DNA from 4 places in the Rhizobium sp. RCC_161_2 genome. Region 2 is predicted to be linked to each of the others. Evidence: predicted binding sites of a transcription regulator. Region 2 holds the regulator's gene; each other region holds the start of a gene.
What was found. Region 2 encodes PhoB, which activates phosphate uptake and scavenging genes when phosphate is short. Its sites were predicted from a motif close to TGTCATNNANCTGTCAT; they were not measured.
Positions count from the first base shown of each region.

Region 1: the regulator PhoB is predicted to act here: its motif matches at 3,320-3,336, upstream of AB6803_RS18065 (Orn/Lys/Arg decarboxylase N-terminal domain-containing protein).
Region 3: the regulator PhoB is predicted to act here: its motif matches at 2,055-2,071, upstream of AB6803_RS08370 (PhoX family phosphatase).
Region 4: the regulator PhoB is predicted to act here: its motif matches at 1,986-2,002, upstream of AB6803_RS05650 (glycerophosphodiester phosphodiesterase).

Region 1 covers NZ_JBFUPL010000006.1:321,119-326,697, reverse strand. The annotation lists gene AB6803_RS18080 (LysR substrate-binding domain-containing protein) at 1-723, opposite strand, end outside; gene AB6803_RS18075 (SRPBCC family protein) at 826-2,079, shown strand; gene AB6803_RS18070 (FAD-binding oxidoreductase) at 2,069-3,157, shown strand; gene AB6803_RS18065 (Orn/Lys/Arg decarboxylase N-terminal domain-containing protein) at 3,381-5,579, shown strand, end outside.
Region 2 covers NZ_JBFUPL010000005.1:61,934-67,512, reverse strand. The annotation lists gene pstA (phosphate ABC transporter permease PstA) at 1-679, shown strand, start outside; gene pstB (phosphate ABC transporter ATP-binding protein PstB) at 693-1,508, shown strand; gene phoU (phosphate signaling complex protein PhoU) at 1,560-2,273, shown strand; gene phoB (phosphate regulon transcriptional regulator PhoB) at 2,305-2,988, shown strand; gene AB6803_RS14730 (GcrA family cell cycle regulator) at 3,076-3,612, opposite strand; gene AB6803_RS14725 (aspartate aminotransferase family protein) at 4,042-5,241, shown strand; gene argF (ornithine carbamoyltransferase) at 5,313-5,579, shown strand, end outside.
Region 3 covers NZ_JBFUPL010000003.1:108,068-113,646, reverse strand. The annotation lists gene AB6803_RS08380 (glutathione S-transferase family protein) at 127-1,116, opposite strand; gene AB6803_RS08375 (GNAT family N-acetyltransferase) at 1,425-1,994, shown strand; gene AB6803_RS08370 (PhoX family phosphatase) at 2,137-4,128, shown strand; gene AB6803_RS08365 (GNAT family N-acetyltransferase) at 4,164-4,589, opposite strand; gene AB6803_RS08360 (hypothetical protein) at 4,595-5,579, opposite strand, start outside.
Region 4 covers NZ_JBFUPL010000002.1:312,371-317,949, reverse strand. The annotation lists gene AB6803_RS05660 (MFS transporter) at 1-97, opposite strand, end outside; gene AB6803_RS05655 (UDP-2,3-diacylglucosamine diphosphatase) at 264-1,070, opposite strand; gene AB6803_RS05650 (glycerophosphodiester phosphodiesterase) at 1,182-1,946, opposite strand; gene AB6803_RS05645 (NADP-dependent malic enzyme) at 2,175-4,487, shown strand; gene AB6803_RS05640 (hypothetical protein) at 4,760-5,518, shown strand; gene AB6803_RS05635 (ankyrin repeat domain-containing protein) at 5,478-5,579, opposite strand, start outside.

The DNA.
Region 1 (5,579 bases), on a different contig from region 2:
CCAACCCAAAGCCACTCCCTGTCCCGCCCGAGCAGCCGCTATAGTCTCGGTATAGTGGTTGAAACGGAGCGAGGGCTTGACGTTCAACGAATGTCCGGTTTTCTCCATCCACCTCGTCCAGGACAGCCAGGAGCGATCCTGCACATCCGTTTCGATAAACTCATCCGACTCGGAAAGCTGGCGCGAGCTACGGGTGCGCATATAGTCTGGCGAGCACACCGGAACGACGACGTCGCTCTGCGAAGCGATAACCGTTCCATCGCTGAAGGGCGGCGTGCCGTAGCGGATGGCTATATCGATCTCACCAGCGTCAAGATCGATGCGAGTGTCCTGTGAGACGACACGGATCTGTATTCCAGCGTTTTCCCGTCGCAGCTGAGCAAGACGCGGAAGAAGCCAGAAGGATGAAAACGCAACCGTTGCGCCAATCGTGACGACGTCCTTCTCTGACGAGCGGATGACCTCGATCGTATCAGCGATGTTCGAAAAACTCTGCGCGAGCGAGGCCCCTAAGGCGAGGCAGGCAGTGGTCGGTTCGATCGCGCGATGCTTGCGCACGAACATCGGCTGCCCGAGGTCTTCTTCCAGTCCGGCGATTTGGCGACTTACCGCGGCCTGAGTAACGCCGAGCTCGACAGCAGCCAAAGTGAAGCTCTTGCGACGGATTACCGCCTCCAAGGTCATAAGCGCTGTCAGTGATGGAATGCGTCTTCGAAAGTCCATTCACTCCCCATAACTTTAACTTATGCGAAATGGAAAATTAATGCCGTTGAAAGCGCCACAGCACAAGGGCAAACTGCCATCAACCAAGCATAAGAGGTTATCATGCTAAACAGGCTGCCTTCCTCGATCTCAGCTCTTCTTGACGCTCGCGCAAATGGTCACTCGCTGCCGGCGGGCCTCTATACGCGCGACGACGTCTTCGATGCCGACATCGACGTATTCTTTCACAAGCACTGGATCTGCATCGGCCTGGATTGCGACGTTCCCGAGGCCGGCGATGCGACCGTAATCGACATCGGCAAGACGAGCTTGATCCTCTTGCGCGACGATGATGGTGAAATCCGCGTACTTCATAATGTCTGTCGCCATCGCGGATCCCGTTTACTCGATTCTGGGACAACGATCGTATCGAAGCTGGTTTGTCCCTACCACACATGGACCTATGAGCTGTCCGGCGAGCTAAACTATGCGCCTCACATGGGTAAGGATTTCGACAAGAACTGCCACGGACTGAAGCCTGTAAACTTCAAGTCCGTTGGCGGCCTCATCTACGTCTGTCTGTCTGATAGTCCGCCTGAAGATATTGCCAACCTCGAACAGGCTATGATCGAGCGTCTGGCACCCTACGACATCCGCAATGCAAAGGTTGCGCATCAGACCGACGTCATTGAAGACGGCAACTGGAAGCTCACGATGGAAAACAATCGCGAGTGCTACCACTGTTCCGCGAACCATCCCGAACTTTGCGTATCCTTCGTGGACCTCGACTTTGGGTTCGACCCCGAAACGCTCAGCCCGGAAGATCGCGAACAGGCTGAAGAGCATTTCCGTCTATATGAGGAAAAAACCAAAGCGTGGGAAGCGGATGGTTTTCCATCGGCGGCAATCGAACAGCTTGTTGACTGCGCGACAAATTTCCGGACCCAGCGCCTGATCATTGCAGGCGCCGGCGAATCTCAGACGCACGATGCAACGGCCGCCGTCTCGAAGCCTCTGGGCCAAATGACCCGCAAGGATCTGGGCGACACGCACCTCTGGGGCCACAATAGTTGGAACCACTTCATGGGCGATCACGCAATTGTCGCGATCGTCATCCCGCTTTCTGCCGGAAAGACGCTGGTCCGGACGAAGTGGCTTGTCCACAAGGACGCCGTCGAGGGCAAAGACTACGACCTCGACAAGCTCACCGACGTCTGGATCGCCACAACCGACCAAGACGCGGACCTCGTCGCTCGTTCGCATGCCGGCGCGCTCGACCCCGCTTACCAGCCAGGCCCATATTCGCAGTTCTCTGAGACCAATCTGGACAAGTTCGCGACGTGGTACATCGATCGGATGCGGGCTCATGGGTATTGAGTTCGCACAGATGCATCGCGGTCAGACCACCCCACAGATCTGGAACCCGGAGCACGACGAGAATCTTGTCTGCATCGACGTCCACCAAGAGACGCACGATGTGAAGAGCTTCACGTTCGCGTCGCCGGAAGGCAAGCGTTTCGACTTCGAAGCCGGCCAGTACTTTCTCTTTGATTTCCCGGCGGGAGACGACGCGGAGGCAAGATGCTACAGCATTTCTTCCTCGCCTCATCGAACCAACGCTTTCACTGTTACAGTTAAGCGTGTCCCGAACGGCAAGATGTCGAATTGGCTTCACGACAACATGACCAGTGGCACGGCCGTGAAGGGCCAGGGGCCCCTGGGGCACTTCGTTCGACCGAAAACGACTGCAGCCAAGTTTTTGCTGCTTTCAGGCGGGTCCGGCATTACTCCGGTGATGTCGATCGTCCGTAGTCTGGCCGATAGCTGCGAGCCGGCCGACGTGATCTTCATTCACGCATCGAGGACTCCGCTTGATCTGATTTTTCGCAGGGAGCTCTCGTGTCTGGCATCCCGCATGAAGGGTCTGCGCCTTCATTTCCTGCCGGAAAGCGTGCTTGGTGAGCCGGATTGGCCTGGGCTGACCGGCCGCATTACGCCCGAGTACCTCAAACTGGCCGTTCCCGATATCGCCGAACGGGTGGTGATGTGCTGCGGTCCAGCCCCGTTCATGGTAGCCGCGCGTTCGATTTCAGCAAGCCTGGGTGTTCCTCCGGCTAGCTATATCGAAGAGAGCTTCGACGCCGCAGTCATCGACGCACCAGGACCTGTTGCCGAGCAAGTCGCCGCCAGCAAGGTCTTCCAGGTCGAGTTCACCAAGCAAAATCGGAAGATCGAAGTCTCGACCGAACAAACAGTTCTTTCCGCCGCAAAGAAGTCGAGCATCCGGCTCCCATCTTCCTGTTCCAACGGCGTGTGCGGAACCTGCAAGTCCAAGCTGGTGTCCGGATCAGTCGAAATGAGCCACAACGGCGGCATCAGGCAGCGCGAGATCGACGCTGGCCTGTTTCTGCCCTGCTGCTCGAAGCCTCTTAGCGACCTTGTCGTGGAGCGCTGAGGCAACTGCGTCTAATTGAAAGAACAAGCATGCTTCGGCATGATCTATCCGACTTGTCACTCTTCAACGACTGCCCGCTATTCCGCCATTCTTGACATTGCACGATCTTGCCATGTGAATGGCGGAACCATTCTGTGCGGGTGCCTCGGACATTCGGCATTCTGTCACAACCCTGTCATGAAATGCGTCGACACCTCGTGCCGGATCAAGAACGGGTACCCAGATGGATTATTTCAGACGTTTCAATTTTTTATTCGCGACACCGACCTTCGATAACGAGGATTTGGAGGGCGCCCGCTACAACCAGATCGTCGAGGAAATCGAACGCTCCGGCTTTGAAGTGGTGCGCGCGCGCAATCTCGAAGACGCAGAGATCGCAGTGCAGACGGATGCCGCCATCGGCTGCATGCTGGTCGACTGGGGCAAGAAGGGGCTCGAGGGCAAGACCGCTTCCCTCATCAATCTAATGCGCCGGCGTGGTCTTGAATTCCCGATCATCCTGCTGATCCGCCGCAAGCGCTTCGAGGATGTACCGGTGGAGGTACTCGACTTCATCGATGGCTATGTCTTCCTCTCCGAAGAAACGCCCGCCTTCATCGCCAAGAGCCTTATCAGCCGGCTCAAGCAATATGCCGAGACGCTGAAAACGCCGTTCTTTGGCGCTCTGGTCGATTATGCAGAGGAAGGCAACCACCTCTGGACCTGCCCCGGACACAATGGCGGCATCTTCTATAGCCGCAGCCCCATCGGCAGGGTGTTCATGGAGCATCTGGGCGAAGCGGTGTTCCGCGACGACCTCGACAACTCCGTGCTCGACCTCGGCGACCTGTTGACCCACGAGGGGCCGGCACTTGCCGCGCAGAAGGAAGCGGCCAAGATCTTCGGCGCCGAGAAGACCTATTTCGTCCTGAACGGCACTTCCACCTCCAACAAGGTGGCACTCTCTGCGCTGGTTACCGACGGCGATCTCGTGCTGTTCGACCGCAACAACCACAAGGCCGCCCATCATGGCGCCTTGATGATCTCCGGCGGCATTCCGGTTTACCTGCCGACCATACGCAACGTTCACGGACTGATCGGCCCCATCGATTTTGCGGCCATGGACGAAGAGGCCCTGCGGGAGCGCATCCGTACCCATCCGCTGGTGAAAGACCCCGATGCCTGCAAGAAGCCGCGCCCATTCCGTGTCGCGGTGGTGGAGCAGTGCACCTATGACGGTACCATCCACAATGCTGAGATGATCCTCAAGCGCATCGGGCATCTGTGCGACTACATCCTCTTCGACGAGGCATGGGCGGGGTTCATGAAGTTCCACCCGCTCTATGCCGGACGCTTTGCCATGGGTCTTGCCGATCTCGGCCCCGATGCGCCGGGCATTATCGCCACGCAGTCCACCCATAAACAGCTCGCAAGCTTCTCGCAGGCATCCCAGATCCACATGAAGGACCGGCATATCACCGGCCAGAAGCGCCGCGTGGAGCATCGGCGGTTCAACGAGAGCTTCATGCAGCACGCCTCGACCTCACCCTTCTATCCCCTGTTTGCTTCACTCGACGTGGGCGCGCAGATGATGAAGGGGCGTTCGGGCGAAGTGTTGTGGGACGACACGATCCGTCTCGGCATCGAACTACGCAAGAAGATCAGGGCCGTGCGCCGCGAGTTCGAGGAGAAGGAACATCGTCCCGAGCGTCGCTGGTTCTTCGAACCTTTCGTGCCGGACCGGGTGGCGATCCCGGATGTATCCAGCCCCGGCGCGGTGCACAATGTGCCATGGGAGAGCATCACCACCGACCAGCTCGCGACCAATCCCGCCTTCTGGCACCTGACGCCCGACGCGGCATGGCACGGCTTTTCCGCGATGGAACCGGGCTTCGCCATGACCGATCCCAACAAGCTCACCTTGCTGACACCAGGTTTTGATCGGGCGACCGGAACCTATGCCGAGCACGGTATTCCAGCGCCCATAGTGGCGCAGTATCTCCGTGAAAACCGCATCGTCGCGGAGAAAAACGACCTCAATTCCCTGCTGTTTCTCCTCACCCCCGGGGTGGAGGCCAGTAAAGCCGGCACGCTGATCAGCGGCCTCGTCGCCTTCAAAAGGCTGCACGACGACAATGCGCTGCTGGAGGAGGCAATCCCGGAATTCTACCGCCGCCGGCCAAACCGCTATGCAGGGGTGCGGCTACGCGATCTCTGCGCAGACATGCACCGCTTCTTCCGCCAGGCCAATGTCAGCGCACTTCAAACGCTGCAGTTCTCGGCTGACCACTTGCCCCCCATTGCCCTGTCGCCTCACGATGCCGCACGCTGCCTGGTGCGCAACGATGTGGAGTACCTGCCGATCGACGCCATTGCCGGCCGCATCGCAACGACGCCGTTCGTGGTCTATCCTCCGGGCATCGCCACCATCGTGCCGGGCGAA
Region 2 (5,579 bases):
GGCCGGCCTCGGCGTTGCGCTGATCGGCTCGCTCTATCTGATGCTGACCGTGCTGGTGCTGGCATTGCCGGTCGGCGTCGCCGCTTCGATCTATCTTGAGGAATTCGCGCCCAAGAACCGATTGACGGACCTGATCGAGGTGAACATCAACAATCTCGCCGCCGTGCCGTCGATCGTCTATGGTCTCCTCGGCCTCTCTGTCTTCATCAATGTCATGGGCCTGCCGCGTTCGGCCTCGCTGGTCGGCGGGCTGGTGCTGAGCCTGATGACGCTGCCGATGATCATCATCGCCACGCGCTCGGCACTGCGCGCCGTGCCGCCGTCGATCCGCAGCGCCGCCCTCGGTCTAGGCGCCTCTCGCATGCAGGTTGTGTTCCACCATGTCCTGCCGCTCGCCATGCCGGGCATCCTGACCGGTACGATCCTTGGGCTTGCGCATGCGCTTGGCGAAACCGCGCCGTTGCTGTTGATCGGCATGGTCGCCTTCGTCGCCAATTATCCAACATCGCCGCTCGATCCCGCGACCGCGCTGCCGGTGCAGATCTACATGTGGGCGAGCGAAGCCGAGCGCGCCTTTGTCGAGCGAACCTCCGGGGCCATTATCGTTCTGCTCTTCTTCCTTGTTGCAATGAACATCGGGGCCATCCTGCTGCGTCGTCGCTTCGAGCGGCGTTGGTAGAGGGGGAGACGAGATGAACGTGATGACGGAAGCCGCAAGCGAGAAGGCATTGGCCAGGAAGATGACGACGATCCCCTACAAGATGATCGGCCAGGACGTCTCGGTCTATTACGGCGACAAGCGCGCCCTGTTCGGTGTCGACCTGAACATCCGTGCCAATACGGTCACCGCGCTGATCGGCCCTTCCGGTTGCGGCAAGTCCACCTTCCTGCGCTGCCTCAACCGCATGAACGACACGATCGACACCTGCCGCGTCACCGGCAAGATCACGCTCGACGATCAGGATGTCTATGACACCGCCATCGATGTCGTGGAATTGCGCGCCCGCGTCGGCATGGTGTTCCAGAAGCCCAATCCCTTCCCGAAGTCGATCTATGAGAACGTGGCCTACGGCCCGCGTATTCACGGGCTGCACCGCTCCAAGTCCGATCTCGACCATATCGTCGAAACCAGCCTGCAGAAGGCCGGCCTCTGGGGCGAGGTCAAGGATCGATTGCAGGAAGCCGGCACCAGCCTGTCCGGCGGCCAGCAGCAGCGTCTCTGCATTGCCCGCGCCGTTGCCGTCAGCCCGGAGGTCATTCTCATGGACGAGCCGTGCTCGGCGCTCGATCCCATCGCCACGGCTAAGGTCGAGGAACTGATTCACGAGATCAGGGAAAATTTCACGATCGTCATCGTGACGCATTCCATGCAGCAGGCGGCCCGCGTCTCGCAGCGCACCGCAATGTTTCACCTCGGCCATTTGGTCGAGGAGAACGATACCGATAAGATGTTCACCAATCCCGACGATTTCCGCACGCAGGATTACATCATGGGCCGTTTTGGTTGATGATGGCAGGCGCGCGGCTCCTTTCACACAGTTCACCTTGAGGATAGAAAAATGGTCTCCACTCACATTCTCTCAGCCTATGACGAAGACCTGAAGTTCCTGACGCGCCGCATTGCCGAAATGGGCGGCCTGGCCGAGCAGATGGTCAGCGATAGCGTACGCGCGCTCGTCAACAGCGACGCGGCTCTGGCTCAGAAGGTCATCTCCGACGACGTCGTTCTCGACCATGCCGAGCGCGAAGTCGGCGATAAGGCGATCGTCACCATCGCTCGCCGTCAGCCGATGGCCGCCGACCTTCGCGAAATCATGGGCTCGATCCGCATCGCCTCCGATCTGGAGCGTGTCGGCGACCTCGGCAAGAACACCGCCAAGCGCGTCATCGCCGTCCAGGGCACCGGCGTTCCACGGAAACTTGCCCGTGGCATCGAACATCTCTCCGAACTGGCGCTTAGCCAGCTCAAGGAAGTGCTCGACGTCTACACGACCCGTTCGCCCGACAAGGCCGTGTCGATCCGTGAGCGCGACGAGGAAATCGACGCGATGTACACCTCGCTCTTCCGCGAGATGCTGACCTACATGATGGAAGATCCGCGCAATATCACTACCTGCACGCATCTTCTCTTCTGTGCCAAGAACATCGAGCGTATCGGCGACCATGCCACCAACATCGCTGAGACGATCTATTACATGGCAACCGGCAGCCAGCCCGAAGGCGAGCGCCCGAAAGACGATACCGCCAACACCGTCGGTGCGGTGACGGAATAATCCAGACGCCAAAGAAGGAGACCAGAGACGTATGGTTCCGAGAGTTGCTGTTGTAGAAGACGAAGAAGCGCTCAGCGTTCTGCTGCGCTATAATCTCGAGGCCGAAGGCTTCGAGGTCGACACGATCCTGAGAGGCGACGAAGCCGAGCTTCGCCTCCAGGAGCGCATTCCCGATCTTCTGATCCTTGACTGGATGCTCCCCGGCGTGTCCGGCATCGAGCTCTGCCGCCGGCTGCGCATGCGGCCGGAGACGGAGCGCCTGCCGATCATCATGCTCACCGCCCGCGGCGAGGAAAGCGAGCGCGTGCGCGGCCTTTCCACCGGTGCGGACGATTATGTCGTCAAGCCGTTCTCGACGCCGGAACTGATGGCCCGCGTCAAGGCGATGCTGCGCCGTGCCCGTCCGGAGGTTCTCTCCACGGTGCTGCGCTGTGGCGATATCGAACTGGACCGCGAGACCCATCGCGTTCACCGCAAGAGCCGCGAAGTGCGGCTGGGGCCGACCGAATTCCGCCTGCTGGAGTTCCTGATGTCCTCGCCGAGCCGTGTCTTCTCGCGATCGCAACTCCTCGACGGTGTCTGGGGGCATGACATCTATGTCGACGAACGCACTGTCGATGTCCATGTCGGACGTCTGCGCAAGGCGCTGAACTTCTCCAATATGCAGGATGTCATCCGCACCGTTCGCGGCGCGGGTTATTCCATGGAGGCCTGAGCGGGAAACCGGTCAGTCACCCAACATAGCGGCGGAAACAGAAAACGGGCCTTTCGGCCCGTTTCTTTTCTTCAGCTATGGCGCATCTCAGCCGCGTGGCTGAGCCGCCGGCCGCCGGCGCTCATGCACCGGCTGATAGGCCAGGCGCTGATGGTAGCCGCAATAGGGCGATGCATCCGGGCTGTCATTACCGCAGAAGTGGAAATCATCCTTCAGAGGATCGCCGACCGGCCACTTGCAGGTACGTTCGGTGAGTTCCGTCAGGCCGAGGCGTCGCGAAATCGGAACGACCACATTGGCTGCCGGACGATATTCGATCTCGTTGACCGTATCGATCTCGACTTCTTCCTTGAGCATCGTTGCGCCCTGCTGACGGGTAACCGTGCGGGTTGCAACGCGCGAGGCGTAGTTCGGTGCGCGTGGCGCCGAAGTGTTGCGCTTCTGCGCTCGGGCCGCCGTCGCCGTGCCACCGGCCTTCGCTCGGCCCGGCAGGCTCAAGCGATGTACCTTGCCGATGACGGCGTTACGACTGACGCCACCAAGCTGCGCCGCGATCTGGCTCGCGCTCAAACCCTCGGACCACAGCTTCTTCAGCTTCTCGACGCGTTCGTCTGTCCAATTCATGCCCTGTCTCCGCTGTCGCGTTTCCGATGGCAGAATCCTTCACCATTGCCTCAGATGGGGTCGAGGCCCGAAACGCTTAAAAAATTGTGGTGACTAGTTCCCGCCGCATGCAGTCTAGTAATTGAGATTTAACCTAGTGTGAGGCTGACTCCGTGACAAGAGTCGCATGATTCCTGGGGAATCGATTTCGGGGTTTTCCCCAACTTGCTTGTCTAGGCGTGGCATTTTTGCAATATTAGCAATTGAAGGCATACCTCTCGTTCAGAGGTGCTCTGCCGCGCCTGCTAAATCGCCTGTTTTGTTGACATTGCGGTGCAAAACATCAATAGTGCCTCAGCCGCCGCAAGGCGGCATTTTTGATTTTTCCGGGCCCGTTTCACTTGAAGGAAACGATTGGCCCTAAAGGTTGTGATCGAGGAGATACGGGCCATGGCTGAAACCGCGCCGCTTTATGACACCTATATGCGTGCCCCGCTGCGGTTTGAGCGAGGAGAGGGCGTATGGCTGTTCACGGAGACAGGCGAGCGCTATCTCGATTTCGCCGCAGGCGTCGCGGTGAATTCGCTCGGTCATGCGCATCCCCATCTGGTTGCGGAACTGAAGGCGCAGGCCGACAAGGTCTGGCACCTGTCGAACCTCTATGAGGTGCCGGGCCAGGAGAAGCTGTCGAAGCGCCTGACGGAAGCCACCTTTGCCGACAAGGTGTTCTTCACCAATTCCGGTGCCGAGGCACTGGAATGCGCGATCAAGACGGCGCGGCGGTACCAGTTCTCCAAGGGCCATCCCGAGAAATTCCATATCATCACCTTCGAAGGCGCTTTCCACGGCCGCACGATCGCGACGATCGCCGCCGGCGGACAGGAGAAGTATCTCGAAGGTTTCGGCCCCAAGGCGCCGGGCTTCGACCAGGTGCCGTTCGGCGATCTCGACGCCGTGCGTGCCGCTGTCACCGATGCGACGGCCGGGATTCTTATCGAGCCCGTGCAGGGCGAGGGTGGCATCCGCCCTGCGACCAACGAATTCCTGCGCGGCTTGCGCCAGATCTGCGATGAGCATGGCCTTCTTCTGATCCTTGACGAGGTCCAGTGCGGCGTCGGCCGTACCGGCAAGCTGTTTGCCCATGAATGGTCCGGCGTCACGCCCGACATCATGGCCGTGGCGAAGGGTATCGGCGGCGGCTTCCCGCTCGGCGCTTGCCTTGCGACGGCGGAAGCCGCTTCGGGCATGAAGGCCGGTACGCATGGCTCGACCTATGGCGGCAATCCGCTCGCCATGGCAGTCGGCAATGCCGTGCTCGATATCGTGCTGGCAGACGGCTTCCTCGAACATGTGCGCGACATCGCCCTGGTGTTCCGTCAGGGCCTCGCCTCGCTTCAGGATCGTTTCCCCGATATCATCGAGGATGTCCGCGGCGAGGGCCTGATGCTGGGCATCAAGGCCGCCATTCCACAGGTGGAGCTGCTGCAGGCCATCCGCGCCGAGCATCTTCTCGGCGTGCCGGCCGGCGATAACGTCATCCGTCTGCTGCCGCCGCTGGTGGTGACCGCCGAGGAAGCACGCGAAGGCATTGCCCGCATCGAACGCGCTGCAGAATCCGTGCGCGCGACCCGCGTCAAAAAGTCGGCCTAAATCCAGCGCCCGTTGATTGGGGCGTTTTGCCCCGCGCGGGCGTTGTTGTTTTCTAGAGTACAGGTAGGGACATGGCTTCTCCGAAACACTTTCTCGATCTCTCGGCCGTCGCGGCTGCCGATCTGCGCAGCATCATCGATGATGCCATCGTGCGAAAGCGGGCGCTGAAGGCCGGCACGGCCGACAAGCCGCTGGCCGGCAAGATGCTGGCGATGATTTTCGAGAAGCCATCCACCCGCACCCGCGTCTCCTTCGATGTCGGCATGCGCCAGCTCGGCGGCGAGACGCTGTTCCTGTCCGGAACCGAGATGCAGCTCGGCCGCGCCGAGACGATCGGC
Region 3 (5,579 bases), on a different contig from region 2:
CTTGAGCGAAGCAGTTCAGGATTCAGTGCGTCCCTGCCTACCCCCTCTCTTGCAAAATCTAGCACTTAGCTGAAGCTAAATGCTGATTTTGCTTTCTCGCCTGCAAGGGGCGAGATTGACCCCGCATCAAGCCGCCTTCGCCAATCCATCGCGCCCATGCGGGCGGTCAAAATCCAGATCGGGACCGACGGGGACGATACCAGTCGGATTGATCGCTCGGTGGCTGCGGTAATAGTGGTCCTTGATATGCGTAAGGTTGGTCGTTTCGGCGACACCGGGGACCTGATAGAGATCTCGCAGATATCCAGATAGGTTGCGATAATCCTCGATGCGGCGGATGTTGCATTTGAAATGGCCGACATAGACGGCGTCGAAGCGGACGAGCGTGGTGAAGAGCCGCCAGTCGGCCTCGGTCAGCCGGTCGCCCAGGAGATAGCGGTTTGCCTCCAGACGCTTGTCGAGCATGTCGAGCGTTTCGAACAGGCGGCGGACATTTCCGTCATAGGCTTCCTGGGCGCTGGCGAAGCCGGATTTGTAGACGCCGTTGTTGACCGTGTCGTAGACGACCTCGTTCAGCGCATCGATCTCGGCTCTGAGGTCCGTCGGGCAGAAATCGTCCGTCGAACCGGTCAGGCCGTTGAAGGCACTGTTGAACATGCGGATGATCTCGGCTGATTCATTGTTGACGATCGTCCCGGTCTGCTTGTCCCAGAGTACGGGAACGGTGACGCGGCCGGAATAATGCGGATCTGCCTTGACGTAGACTTCCCAGAGCGCCTTGGCGCCGAAGAGGTGATCGATCGTGCCGCCATCCTTGCCCTCGAATTCCCAGCCGTTTTCCAGCATCAGCGGATCGACGATGGAAACGGAGATCAGGTTCTCGAGCTTCTTCAGCTTACGGAAGATCAGCGTGCGGTGCGCCCAGGGGCAGGCGAGCGAGACGTAGAGATGGTAGCGTCCGGCCTCGGCCTTGAAGCCGCCGGTACCGCTCGGACCCGGCGCACCATCGGCGGTGACCCAGTTGCGGAACTGCGAGGCGGCGCGCTTGAAATGGCCCTTGGTTTCCTTCGTGTCGTACCAGACGTCATGCCAGACGCCGTCAACCAACATGCCCATTGTTCAATCCTTTCGGAAGTTCTGTCGAAAAACTTGATCTGGAAAAATACTAAAGGTCTGCGGAATTGCGAGGTGATAAACGATGAACAGTGCGTCACGTCATCATCCCGACATGATCATGCAGCAACAAAAGGCCGCTCGCATTTTACATTGGACGAACCGAAAATTTCCTGCTATCCGGCTTGTCACACTTTGAGGACCCCTTGTCATGAAAGCAACCAGAAGCCTGCGACGACGCCGATGATCCCGAACGCTCGAAAAGCGTTTTCGAGAACCATCCCGTCTGTCTATCTGGTTTCTGTGGTCTAATGTACAAGCACGATCTGGTCTACCTCACTGAGGATGCGTCGCACGACGCCGTCATCGAACTCATCAACGAAGAAGCATTCGGTCCCGGCCGGTTCGCCCGCGCCGCTGCGCGGATTCGCGAGCAGGGGCCGCATGAGCGCTCGCTCTCCTTCATCTGCGCCGACGACGGCGAGACGATCGCCTCCGTCCGAATGACGCCGGTGCTCGCCGGCTCGGTCAAGGGGCATCTGCTCGGACCGCTTGCCGTCCGCCCGTCGCACAAGAACCGTGGCATCGGGCGGGAGCTGGTGCGGATCGCGATCGAAGCTGCCAAGCGTAAAGGATCTGAAGCGGTCATCCTGGTCGGTGATCCGCCCTATTACGGCCCGCTCGGCTTCGAGAAGGTCGCCTATAATGCGCTGGCATTTCCGGGGCCGGTCGATCCGGGCAGGGTGCTCGTCGTGCCGCTCGCCGCTGACACGCATGAGCGGCTGAAGGGCACGATTGCCTGGCATGATGACGCCGTATCGGCCGTCATTACCGAGGAGATTGAGGACGAAGATCTGCCGCCAGTGGCAATCGCGGTCTAGCCGCAACGATTTCCACAGATCCGGCCAACCACTGCCCGCGCGCTCCCTCGCGCGGGTATTTTTCATCTACCTGTCATACGGCCAACCTAGAGTTTTGCTTGTTCTGATGAAGAGCGATTGCGAAACTTTTGGGGGTAGTGCAATGACTGAAAATCTCACGCAAAAAGATATATTTCCGACCAGCCAGCTGGAAGATGCTGACGGGGAAGGCCATAACTGTACCGACAATCCGACGATGGGGGAAATCATCGGACGTCGTTTTTCCCGTCGCGGCTTCCTGCAAGGGTCGCTCGCTGTTTCCGCTATCGCTGCGACGGTGGGGCCGCTCGCATTGGTAAGCGCGGAAAAGGCGCGCGCAGCCGGCGGCTCGGCCTTCGCCTTCAAGGAAGTCGAAGCCGGTGTCGATGCCGATCACCATGTCGCCGAAGGTTATGATGCCAATGTGCTGCTGCGCTGGGGCGACGCGCTCTTCGCGGATTCACCGGTCTTCGATCCGAAGAACCAGTCCGCCGAGGCACAGCGTCGCCAGTTCGGCTACAACAATGATTATGTCGGCTATATCCCGCTGGAGGGGTCTTCCGAACATGGTCTGCTGGTGGTCAATCATGAGTATACCAACCCGCATCTGATGTTTCCGGGCCTGGTGACGATCGCCGACGGCAAGATCAAGCAGGCGCCGCTCAGCAAGGAGCAGGTGGATATCGAGATGGCCGCCCATGGCGGCACCATCGTCGAGATCCGCAAGGTCGACGGCAAGTGGCAGGTCGTTCCGGACGGCAAATATAATCGCCGCATCACCGCGACGACCGAGATGCAGCTGACCGGCCCGGCTGCCGGCAATGATCGGCTGAAGACCTCAGCCGACGCGACCGGCGCCAAGGTTTTCGGCACGCTCAACAACTGCGCCGGCGGCGTCACGCCCTGGGGCACCTACATCATGGCCGAGGAGAACTTCCACGGCTATTTCTCCGGCAAGCTGCCCGAAGGCCACAAGGAAGCTGCCAATTACAAGCGGTATGGCGTGCCGGAAGGCAGCTACGAATGGGCGAATTTCTATGACCGATTCGATCTCTCCAAGGAGCCGCACGAGCCGAACCGCTATGGCTGGGTCGTCGAGGTCGACGTGCTCGATCCGCAGTCGGTGCCGAAGAAGCGCACGGCGCTTGGCCGCGTGAAGCATGAGGGTGCTGCCAATATTGTTTCCAAGGATGGCCGCGTGGTCCTCTATCTCGGCGACGACGAACGGTTCGACTATGTCTACAAGTTCGTGACGGCCGGTACCTTTAATGCCGCCGACCGAGCCGCCAATCTCGATCTGCTCGACAATGGCACGCTCTATGTCGCCAAGTTCTCCGAGGACGGCACGCTTGCCTGGTTGCCGCTGACCTTCGGCCAGGGGTCGCTGACGGCGGAACATGGTTTTGCCAGCCAGGCCGACGTGCTGATCGAAACGCGCCGTGCCGCCGACTTGCTCGGTGCGACCAAGATGGACAGGCCGGAAGATATCGAACCCAATGCCGTCAACGGCAAGGTCTATGTCATGCTGACCAACAACAGTAAGCGCAAGGCCGATCAGATCGATGCCGCCAATCCGCGCGCCGACAATGCCTTCGGTCACATCATCGAGATCAGCGAAGAGGACGGTGTGTTCTCGGCGACCAAGGGCAAGTGGGAAGTACTGCTGAAATGCGGCGATCCCTCCGTTGCTGCCGTCGGGGCTTCCTTCTCGACCGAGACGACGAAGAACGGCTGGTTCGGTATGCCCGATAACTGCTCCATCGATGCCGCCGGTCGTCTCTGGGTGGCGACCGACGGCAACAGCAACAAGGCGACCGGCCGCACCGATGGTCTCTGGGCTGTCGATACGGAAGGTGATGCGCGGGCGACCTCGAAGTTGTTCTATCGCGTGCCCGTCGGCGCCGAGCTTTGTGGCCCGCTGTTCCTGCCCGACGACCAGACGGCTTTCGTGGCCGTGCAGCATCCGGGCGATGGCGGCGATGACTGGTCGGGTCACGGCCGTCCGTCCTATTACGAGGATCTGTCGACGCGCTGGCCGGACTTCAAGCCGGACATGCCGGTGCGTCCCGCGGTGGTGGCCATCACCAAGACCGGCGGTGGCAAGATCGCCGTCTAACGCTTTGTAAAGAACAACCTATCGCCCCGTCTGCCTCAGCGGGGCGATAGTTTTTTCTGCAGGAAATAGCGGCTACGACCCAAGGGGAAATCGGGTAACTCGCCGAAGATTGCATAGCCCTGCCGCTGATAGGCGCGCAGCGCCTGTGGATTGAAAGTATCGATCCAGGCGCCGAAACAACCTCGCGACACCGCTTCCGCTTCCGCCGCTTCCAGTAGCTTGCCGGCCATGCCCTGGCCGCGCAGTGTTTCCGGCACGAACAGCCATGCCGTGAACAGCCAGCCCCAGGCCGTATAGCCCGAGACGCCGCCGATGGTCTCGCCGCCTTCGTCGCGGATCAGGACTGCAAGCGCGCGGCGCTCGGACGGACCGACATCGGCGGCATTGAAGGCCGTCAGGCCTTCGCTGATCGCCGCGAGGTCGCTTTCGGAAGGAGTGTCCGTTACATCAAGTCGCCACATGGTACTCACCGTCCTTCACGCCACCACATGGCGGAAAAGCCAAAGAGGAGGGCGGCAAGACCGGCAAAACCCGCAAAGAGCGGCAGATTGTTGATGCCCTTCAGGATGGTTTCGTCGGTCATGCGGATGGTCAGGCGCTGATCGTCGGTGACACGCACGGCACCGCGCACCGGCAGGATCGGCGGGACGGTGACGCCACCGCCTGCGGTCGCAACCCGGGCAACGAGACCCTTGGTCTTTTCCGCCAAAGGCTTCAGCGTCTCCGTCGTCGAGATCATCGCCTTGAACTCCGGCGCATCGACGGCGCCGACATGCACCAGCGTCGAGAGATTGCCGTTGGCGATCTGGTAGAGCCCGATCTCGTCCATGCGCTTGTCAGCCTGGTAGAGCCCCGGCTCGGTTTGCTTCAGCGGCAATGTCTGTGTCTTGCCGGAGGGGGACTTGATCGTGGCGGGGCCGGGATCGTCGCCGATCGTCTGGCGGGTCACTTCCAGCGTGCGGCCAGCGGCGCGCGCCGTCAGCGCCTCTTCCTCCAGCGCCGGCTCCTTTAACAGCCAGTGGGCGATGCGGCGATAGAGCGACACATGCGGCCCGCCGCCTTCGAAGCCGCGGGCCCAGAGCCAGCCTTCGTCGGACAGCAGCATGGCGACACGGCCCTGGCCGACGCGGTTCAGCACCAGCAGCGGGCTGTTGTCGGCGCCGACCATCACGGTCTGGCCCTGCGGCTTCTCGACATCGACGCTGCGGAACCAGCGGCCCCAATGCGGCGGCTCGGTATCCGATCCGTCGAGGCCGCGCGTGACCGGATGCTTGCGACCTTGATCCGACAGGCGCGGATAGAAGGGCTTCTCGATCATCTGTCCGGTCGGTTCGGCCGGAAGCACAGCGGAGAGCGGCGTCAATGCGATCGAATTGCCGGCCGCATGCTCAGGCCCGGCGGCCACCAGCAGCGCGCCGCCGTTTTCGACATATTGGGCCATATAGTCGTAA
Region 4 (5,579 bases), on a different contig from region 2:
CGTTGACGATCAACGGCGCGCAATAGGACAAGGCGGTGCGCAACCGAAAATACGGCGGCGCGCCCTCGCCCTGCAGAGATTTTGTCGCGGGAATCATGACAGACCTGAAGGGAACTGATGTGTTCCTAGCACCCTATCGTGATTACGACTATGGCGGGAAATGGACTAGCTGTAACGTTTCAGCCTAAAATGACCAAAGCAGTGGGATCTCAGTGATCAATAATTGTGACGGAGCGTTATTAGGCCCGTGAGGCGGCGAAATATTACGCCGCCTGCGCTCCAAGCGCTTCCGGCAATTCATCAGCAGCAACGCCAACCGGTAGGGTCTCGGCAATCGAGTGCCAGGTGATCAGCTCGAACGTGCCGTCATCATGCTCGGCGATTGCCGTGCAGCTTTCGACCCAGTCGCCGGTGTTGATGTAGCGGATGCCATCGAAGTCCTCGATGACGGCATGGTGGATGTGGCCGCAGATGACGCCGTCGGCGTCGCTACGCTTGGCCTCTTCCACGACGACGCGCTGGAACTCGCCGATGAAGTTGACGGCGTGCTTGACCTGAAGCTTCGCCCAGGCTGAGAAGGACCAGTAGGGCATATTCAGGCGGCGCCGAACCGCGGCAAGGCCGATATTGATCAGGATCGCCATGTCATAGGCCCAGTCGCCGAGATAGGCGAGCAGACGGGCGTTGCGGACGACGACGTCGAACTCATCGCCATGCAGGACAAGATATTTCTTGCCGTCGGCTGTCTCGTGGATCGCGCGCTGGGCCACCTCGATGCCGCCGAAATGCATGCCGGGAAAATCGCGCAGGAACTCGTCGTGATTGCCGGGGATATAGACGATGCGCGAGCCCTTGCGCGCCTTGCGCAACAGCTTCTGCACGACGTCATTGCAATCCTGCGGCCAGTACCAGTTGCGCTTCAGACGCCAGCCATCCACGATATCGCCGACAAGGTAAATGGTGTCGGCGTCATGAAGACGGAGAAAATCGAGGAGGAAGTCCGCCTTGGCCGCTTTCGAGCCGAGGTGAACGTCAGAAATGAACAGCGTTCGAAATCGCCGAGTGTCCATGTTTTCATTCACGAACTTTTGTCCGCGCCCTATCCTACGTTACCTATTCCAAAATCAGACTCGTGTTTCAGGATGATGACAAATGCTGTGCGGAGCGCTCATGGCAGGAAATCAGCTGTGTTTTGCAGCTATGGCGAGATCTGGCCGGTCGGTTGTAAAACTGGCGACCCCGAGACGGAACATCGCCCGCGCCGCCTCGCTCGTATGCGCCGCCCAGCCGTGGACCGTCACGCCGTTTCTCCCGAACAGCTCCATCACATCGGCGTCGATCGTCTCTGCCCGCAAGGCGATGTCACGGACACCAAACCGGCCAATTGCGGCAAGGATGCCCTCCCAACCAAGCTGCGCAACCGTCTGCGGCAAGCATAGGAAGACGAGGCCGAGGAGTTCGCCGACATTCAGGCCACGCTCGTCGAGCGCCGTGCCGAAGGCTTCAAGACGTGAAAGCGAGAAGCTGGTCACCATGGTTCGCCCCAGCACGCCACTCGCCAGCAGCTCGTCCGCGATGCGGCCCTCCATGCCGTCATAGGCTTTGCCATCCAGCTTCGTCTTGATCTCCAGCCGAAGGTCGATCGCGGAAGGCCCGAAAATATCGATGGTTTCGGCAAGGGTGGGAATGGTCTCGCCGCCGCTGCCGATGACGATATGGCGCATCAGCTCGTCATAACTGAAATCGGCGATCGCACCTTTGCCATCCGTCATGCGGTCGATCAGCGCATCGTGATGGACGACGAGCCGGTTGTCTCGCGTCTGGTGCACATCGAATTCCACGAGATCGACAGCAAGCTTGGCGGTATTCGAAAAGGCGAGCCGAGTGTTTTCCGGCCACAGATGCGTGCCGCCGCGATGAGAGGCGATGAGGGTCATGAGGGTCATGAGGGATCTCACTGTTTTCCACCCTCCTAGCCTCCCGCCATGAACCTCGTATGACGCGGCCGCCCGCCGTCTGCCCTTTGCAAAGTCACAGTTTCCGCAAAGGAAAATTATGCCTTTGCCGCGACAAAAAACCCTTCAGCAGCGTCAAATCCATACTGTGCACTCCGAACGATTGATGTATGGAGGGGGCTTGAGGCGCAGGCGCGCAAGCAGGAATGGAGAAGCGGGATGGATACGAACGACACATCGAAGGCAGCCAAGAACATGGCGAGTGGCAATCTCGACGAACAGGCTCTCTTCTTTCATCGCTATCCCCGCCCCGGCAAGCTGGAAATCCAGGCGACCAAGCCGCTTGGCAACCAGCGCGACCTGGCGCTTGCCTATTCTCCCGGCGTCGCCGCACCGTGCCTTGCCATCCGCGACAATCCGGAAACGGCCTTCGACTATACCTCGCGTGGCAATCTCGTCGCAGTCATCTCCAACGGCACGGCCGTCCTCGGCCTTGGTAATATCGGCCCACTGGCCTCCAAACCGGTGATGGAAGGCAAGGCGGTCCTCTTCAAGAAATTCGCCGGCATCGATGTCTTTGACATCGAAATCGAGGCCCCGACCGTAGATGAGATGGTCGCTACGATTTCGGCACTCGAACCGACCTTCGGCGGCATCAATCTTGAGGACATCAAGGCGCCGGAATGTTTCGACGTCGAGCGCCGCCTGCGCGAGAAGATGGAAATCCCGGTCTTCCACGACGACCAGCACGGCACCGCGATCATTGTCGCTGCCGCCATTCTCAACGGGCTGGAACTGGCCGGCAAGAAGATTGAGGACGTCAAGATCGTCGCCTCCGGCGCGGGTGCTGCGGCACTTGCATGCCTCAACCTTCTGGTCATTCTCGGTGCCAAGCGCGAAAATATCTGGGTCCACGACATCGAGGGCCTCGTCTATGAAGACCGCAACGTGCTGATGGACGAATGGAAATCAGTCTATGCCCAGAAAAGCGACAAGCGCGAGCTTGCCGAGTCGATCGGCGGCGCCGATGTCTTCCTTGGCCTGTCCGCCGCCGGCGTATTGAAGCCCGAGCTCCTGGAACAGATGGCGGAAAAGCCGCTGATCATGGCGCTGGCCAATCCGACGCCGGAAATCATGCCGGACCTCGCCCGCGCCGCCCGGCCGGATGCGATGATCTGCACCGGCCGTTCCGACTTCCCGAACCAGGTCAACAACGTCCTCTGCTTCCCCTATATCTTCCGCGGCGCTCTCGATTGCGGCGCCAAGACGATCAACGAGGAAATGAAGATGGCCGCTGTGCGCGCCATCGCGTCGCTTGCCCGCGAGGAGCCTTCGGATGTGGCCGCTCGCGCCTATACCGGCGAAACGCCGGTCTTCGGGCCGGACTACCTGATCCCCTCGCCCTTCGATCCGCGCCTGATCCTGCGCATCGCGCCGGCTGTCGCAAGAGCCGCCGCCGAAAGCGGCGTGGCGCTGCGTCCGATCACCGATTTTGACGCCTATATGGACGAGCTCAACCGCTTCGTCTTCCGCTCCGGCTTCGTGATGAAGCCGATCTTTGCAGCCGCGAAGATCGCCGAGCGCAAGCGTGTGGTCTTCTCCGAAGGCGAAGACGAGCGTGTTCTGCGTGCCGCCCAGGTCCTTCTTGAAGAAGGCACCGCCGTGCCGATCCTGATCGGCCGTCCCAACGTCATCGAGACACGTCTGAAGCGCTACGGCTTGAAGATCCGGCCGCATACCGATTTCGCCGTCATCAACCCGAATGATGATCCGCGCTTCCGCGAATATGTCGAACTCTATTTCTCGCTCGTCGGCCGCAGCGGTGTCATTCCGGAAGCAGCCAGAACCATCGTTCGCACCAACACCACTGTCATCGGCGCCCTGGCGCTGAAGCGCGGCGATGCCGACGCACTGATCTGCGGTCTCGAAGGCCGTTACGAGCGCCATCTGCGCATCGTCCGCCAGATCATTGGCAAACGCTCTGACGTCCGCGACTTCTCGGCGCTCAGCCTGCTGATTTCCCAGCGCGGCGCGACCTTCTACACCGACACCTACGTCACCTTTAACCCGAATGCCGAGGAGATCGCCCAATCGGCGGTGCTGGCGGCAGAGGAAATCAAGCGCTTCGGCATCGCACCGCGCGTCGCCCTCGTCTCGCATTCGAACTTCGGATCGCGGGAATCGGAAAGCGCCACCAAGATGCGCGATGCGCTAGCGCTTGTACGCGAAGCGGCGCCCGAGCTGGAAGTCGATGGCGAAATGCACGGCGACAGCGCCATCTCCGAGAGCCTGCGCCGCCACGTCATGCCGGACAGCACGCTTTCCGGCGAGGCGAACCTGCTGGTCTTCCCCAATCTGGATGCCGCCAACATCACGCTCGGCGTGGTCAAGACCATGACCGACGGCCTGCATGTCGGCCCGATCCTGCTCGGCACCGCGCTTCCCGCCCACATCCTGTCGCCCTCCGTCACCTCGCGTGGAGTCGTCAACATGGCGGCTCTGGCCGTGGTCGAGGCATCACAGCCGAATTGAGCGAACGCTCACTTCGAACGGCCGCCCCCAAGGGCGGTCGTCACGACGCAGATAACGAGTCATTAGCCGACTAAATTATCATAATCGGCAGCTATATTTTCGCCAGCAGTTCTCCGTTTTATCGGCTCGCGCTGCCGAAAAGATACGAGCCAAGTTCGATCCTTGGCTCGACTACAAAAAATCTTTCACAATCAGCATGTTTTGATGGATACGTTGTTAAGCTACACGGTATATTCTCCGTGGAGATCGAACCGCTTTTCGAAGAGCACAACGTGAACCGCGGCCAAAAACTCTTTACCTCTCTTGTCTTGTCCCTGCTGGCGGCAACGCCGGCCCTTGCCCAGGTGAATGCCATCTGCGACGAATTGCGCGGCCGATATGCCAACACGACCGAGATCATCGGCGCCAACGCTGAGACACGGGATCTTTCGCGCGCCATCGTCCAGCAGAACATGGCGATACGGCGCCTGAAGAGCGACATGCGCAATCAAGGCTGCACATCCGACAGCAGCCTGACGATCCTCGGCGCCGACAATGAGGCCGCCTGCGATGACATGCATGACGCGATGGAGCGGATGCGGGATGATCTTGCCTCGCTGATGGATGAGCGTGAGGTCAGCGTAACCCGCATCGATGATGCGGGTGTGCAGAGACGGCAACTATTGGACGACATGCAACGGAATGGGTGCAGCACTCCCCTGTCGGCCACGCCGGATACCGTGATCGACACAAGGATAACGCCGAAGGCTTACGCGCCCGAACAGCAATCGCTGGCTCGGCCCGAAAGCTCGATCACGACGATCGAGACGGAAAAGCCCAAGACCGACAGCGCCGCCTTGCCGCAGCAGAAGACGGCTGCGATGCCAACTCCTGAAATCACTCCAGTTCAGCCGAAGCAACTGCAACCGGACCGGCCCTACGATCCCGCGACCAACAAGGTGCGCCAGGTCGGCCCGCAATTCCTTGCGACCGACCAGGGCACGCTTGACCTCAGGCATCCGAAAGCGGCGGGACCGCAGCCGACGCAATAGGCGTCCTCAACAGCGATATGATTGCCTCGTCACCTGTCTCTCTTGCGAGATCGCGATAGGA